Regions from separate parts of the Paenibacillus sp. FSL E2-0177 genome, predicted to be linked through region 2. Evidence: riboswitches for the same ligand, from Rfam matches in the RefSeq annotation. Region 2 holds a riboswitch; the other holds the start of a gene.

Region 1 (2,404 bases), 620 kb from region 2:
CCTCTGCACGGCGGAATCCAAGCCCATCGATATAAACCCACCAGCCAATAGGAATTACATTCGGATCTACTGCAATTGTACGACCTTCCGTTACGCGTGTTCCGGAGGCAGTTTTAGTACCTATCCCTGGCTCTTCTGACGAATAAGCTGTCATGGAGACGTTCTTAATCATCTTCTTGTACTCAAAGTCTACGCCAGCCTTGCTTGTGACGTTCTTAGTCTTAGCGCTAACTTTAGTCGTTTTGGAGGTAGTGCTTGATTTGGAAGTTGTTGTAGCTTTAGCAACTACAGTAGGCTTAGGAAGTGCTTTAGTACCAACGGCAATGATCTTATCTTTTGTTACCGTTTGTACTTCCTTGCCGATCATGCGCATAGAGGCCAGTTCTCCGTCTTGATAGATCTTTTCAATATGCTGAACCATGACGCCTGGTTTGCCTGCCTGTGCCACTCTAACTGTTCCCACAGTAAGGGAGGGATCTGCTGTCTTAATAACACGGAAAGGTAAGTTAGTTGTTCGCTGTACCGTTTGCTTGTTGATACGAACGATCTTAATCTCCATGTCAGCAGAGATGGTGGTGTCTAACGAAGGAAAAATCTTATCATAGCCTTCTAGGTTGATACCCAGTTTGTCAATCGCTTGACCGATAGTGTCTTCGGTCGTATATAACGTTTTTGTTGCTCCGTCCGCAGTAAGGCTAAATTTCTGCGCACGATTGATAACGACACGGTCACCGTCTTTTATTTCATCACTCAGACCTAAAGATAATTCATCATGCGGCTGCAGCGAAATTTGCTCTTTCTCCAACACATCACCAAGAAGTGCTTCTCGCGTTTCAAGTGTCTGTGTTTGCCCGTCTATTACTAAAACTAATTGTTTATTACTTTGACCGTGTACGTACAGCAGAATTAACAGCGCGATTGCGATTGAAATCACACCTGCAAGTAAAAGTACGCGAGTATTTACTTGCTCCCACCGTAATGCGAAAGACCTGCTGGATGACTGCGAATCATGGGATACCTCTGGTTGGAATAAGCCCATTCTCTCCATCCTCCTTACATAGCCTCGTCGTCAATTTGTATATCATGAGGACTGAATTTCTTTGACGAAACTATTTGAGATTGTCACAGGATACGCACGTATTAACTTAGCGTCTCCTGCTCATGGATCGCCTGCTCGGCACAGCTACTCCCACACCTGTTATATAACAGTATGCGGGCAACATTCAGTTTATTCAAAAATAAAGAAGCCTAAAAAGAGTTCTCTTGAGGACTCTTTCGTGGCTTCTCCGATGTCAGAATACGCGGGAATGTTTGTGCACGAGGTTGCCTCTCTTACTTGCGCTTACGGGGTTAGCTGTCGGGTTCGGACGAAAGAGAGACGCCCTATTTCAGGTCACCCGCTCACGGCGGTTGCCCTTAAATTCACCCCAAAGACCACGTGAAGAAATCAAATATTGTTCTGCGGCAATTCCTAGTCGTATTCAAGATACAGGCATGCGGCAGTTCAATATTGGTTCCCCCGTTCTCCATACGGAGACTCAGCGAGACGATCCATGAATCAATGGCTGTCACAATAACAACAGCTCACATCACTGAAAAGATGATATCCTGTTTTGATGCATGTTGTAAAGGACGATTCAACCACGTTTACGCAAATATATGGTTAAAATATTGTAATAATCAGCCGTTTTTATATTAAAAAAGTTTAATATATCGGCCATTCTCTATTTTTCACCCGTTTTACTCCTGTTTTCAGACAATCCCAAATCGTTCCAGTGCGTTCGTATACGTAATTTTAGCCAATTCTTCCCATGTTAACCCTTTAATTTCAGCCGCAGCCTCTGCTACTAACTTCACATGAGCACTCTCATTTCGCTTGCCTCGGAAGGGGTGTGGAGTCAAATATGGAGCGTCTGTTTCGATCAATAATCGGTCCAATGGCGTCTGTGCAAGCACCTCTTTAGGCACTCTGGCATTTTTGAACGTGATCGGTCCTCCAAATGACAAATGAAATCCTAGATCTAGACACATTTTTGCGGTTTCCCAGCTGCCTGAGAAAGAATGCATTACGCCACCAATTTCATTTGCTTTTTCCTCCCGTAAAATCCGTACGACATCTTCATGGGCATCACGGTCATGTATGCAGATTGGCATTTTTAGTTCACGGGCTAGTCCAATTTGTTTGCGGAAGACCTCCTGCTGCACATCCTTGGGAGAGGTATCCCAATAATAATCCAACCCAATCTCTCCGATGGCCACCACTTTCTCATGGCTGCAAAGAGAGGCGATCCAATCGAGGTCCCCCTCTTTCATATCAATCGCATCCTGTGGATGCCAGCCCACCGCTGCATAAATATAATCATAAGATTCAGCCAGCTTCATCGTTGAAGGGATCGTTTCCCGA
Region 2 (2,404 bases):
GAACTTCTCTTTTCGTATAACAGATAGATGTAAGGGAAAGGTGCTGCGGGATCTCAAGACATACCAACCGGCGCTTACATCTTTCCAAGGCTCCTTGAAGGCTGTAAACCACGGGAGCTTTTGGTGTGATGACCAATCCTGCTGCTGCTGTTGTTCTCGAATTTTTTTATATATCTCATATACAATCTTAGAGTCTAAACAGTCTTTACAAGAAGAAGGTGTGCTGAACTGGCGAAGGGCTTGGATCTGGTTCTGGCCAAATGCATAGCCTACAATGTACCTGTGATTATGTTCTTCGAACCACAAGGCCCCGAAACAAACGTAATTTAGACTTATCGGCTCAAGCAGCCCTTGATGTATCCCTAAATAATAGTGCTTCAAAACATTCACCCCATCCAGCGTGCTATCACCTAATAAGCTCAGGTAACGCAAAAACCGCAGCAAGAGGAGGACCTCTGCTGCGGTTTTGGATTACAGGCAGATATACCTGGGCCAAAGCGTGGCGGATCAAGGGTCTCTCTCTTTACGCTTACGAGGTTAGCTGTCGGATTCGGACGGTGAGAGTCGCCCTACCTATTGAGACTTATGCAGTCTCCTTTGGATTCACCCCAAGTAGGCCAGGTGGCCTGATGGTTCCCCCGTTCCCTGCGAATGCAGGAACTCAGCGTTGATTGTTTTTCATGAATTAGATTCAACCCGAATCATACTCTTTTCAAGATTTTCTGTAAAAAACGGAAAATGTTCTTTTAGAGCAATTTTAACCATATCCTGCCGACTACGACTGAAAAACGAGGTAAATAGGTATTTATGGCGTGTTATCGCGCCTCTTTCTCGCTCAGCCTCAGCTTCTTGCGTTTCTACCTATAATGGGAATTTGCAGTATTTTCGCTCTAAAAAGGTGAATAAAATCACATGGGTTATAGATAGCGATTAAACGCTCCAAACTCGAGTAAACAAGAGATATAGAGAGATTAGATATCAAGTAAGCGCTATCTAATGGGAAAATAGTTTTTAATTTGCATTATTTTGGCATCATTCAGGTTTTACAAGTCTTCGTGCATAAGAGTATGATTACTCCTGTTTCAACGACAATCGAATATTTGATCCGCTTAATTTCCGATAAGGAAAGCGGGGGAACCAACAATCGGCAGCCGATGTGAGAGTCGGAAGCCGATTATGGGGTGAATCCTGTAGAGGGTGTGAGTGAGCTCGCATCTATACAGGTAGGGCGACTCTCACCGCCCGAATCCGACAGCTAACCTCGTAAGCGTATGGAGAGAGGATGAGTGCAATGTGACCGCTAGCGAGCCACAGAGGAGATCCTTTGTGGCTTTTTGCTGTGCTCTTAGAAGCAAAGCATTTATGGAGGCCTCCCCTAAGAGGTCGCTAAATTCATCATTAGCGGTATTTGTAAGGCAGCGTCTAATGACGTGACACAACCGAGCTTTAGGTTGTGCCCGAAAATGACGATAGGTCAACATCCTTTCGGAGATTTTCGTTGCCTCCTTGTTGTAAATGAGCAGGAGGAGAAAAAAAGATGACGGATCAGAATGAATATGTGCTTGTATGTGCGCCTACAAAGGCGGGAGAACATTTCATTAAACTTCTGAAGTTCAGGGGTATTAAGATGGCGGGATTAACCAACAATGTGGCTGAGAAAGCTTTACTTGAGGAGCTCGGGATTGAGCAGGTTATTCTAGTGGATACCCGCCATCAGAGCACTTGGTTTCGCCCATCGTTCCCGGTAGGCAGGGTATATCTGTTTGAGAGCAGCTTTCCGCTTTGCTGCCGCTATATTCAGATGTGCCGTACCTGGACGACACAGCCGATTTTTGTGATTACAAGTTCAATAAATCCTAGATTGGTCTATAAAAGACTTGGTGCGAGCTATGTAATCTATTCCCATAGTGGTGATGCTGATTTTCTAATCGATAGATCACCTCATCAAGGATAATGGAAGGAGTGCGGAAGATATGATGGATCTGTATATGGTGGCTTCGTTAGCTGTAATTTACGGGTTATTTTATGGCTTTATGCGCTGGTGCGCAGGTGTAGTTGAGGATACGGGGAGGGATAAGCTGTGATTCTAGTAATCGCTGTTACCCTACTGTTGTTTATATATCTGGTTTACGCGTTGATTCATCCTGAGAAATTTTAAGGAGGGGCATTCATGGGCATTTTGCAAATAGTCGTCGTAATTGTAATTCTCATCTTGCTGGTCAAGCCGATGGGAACGTATTTATATCATGTATTTTCTAACGAACCGAATCGTACGGATCGCTGGTTTGCAGGCACAGAGAAAGGTATTTATAAGCTGATCGGCCTGAAAAAACGGGACGGAATGTCCTGGAAGAAGTATGCACTCAGCTTTGTTTTAACTAATATCGTACTGGTTGCTTTCAGT

The links. Region 2 has a riboswitch for cyclic di-AMP ahead of MHI25_RS03080 (hypothetical protein). Riboswitches for the same ligand answer to the same signal wherever they lie in the genome.
Region 1: another riboswitch for cyclic di-AMP. It lies ahead of MHI25_RS00190 (3D domain-containing protein); the one in region 2 lies ahead of MHI25_RS03080 (hypothetical protein).

Annotation. Positions count from the first base shown of each region.
Region 1 covers NZ_CP150307.1:41,209-43,612, reverse strand. Annotated here, with positions in the region: gene MHI25_RS00190 (3D domain-containing protein) at 1-1,039, opposite strand, end outside; cyclic di-AMP (ydaO/yuaA leader) riboswitch at 1,325-1,554, opposite strand; gene MHI25_RS00185 (TatD family hydrolase) at 1,753-2,404, opposite strand, start outside.
Region 2 covers NZ_CP150307.1:663,703-666,106, forward strand. Annotated here, with positions in the region: gene MHI25_RS03075 (hypothetical protein) at 1-444, opposite strand, end outside; cyclic di-AMP (ydaO/yuaA leader) riboswitch at 513-677, opposite strand; cyclic di-AMP (ydaO/yuaA leader) riboswitch at 1,097-1,286, shown strand; gene MHI25_RS03080 (hypothetical protein) at 1,538-1,954, shown strand; gene kdpA (potassium-transporting ATPase subunit KdpA) at 2,171-2,404, shown strand, end outside.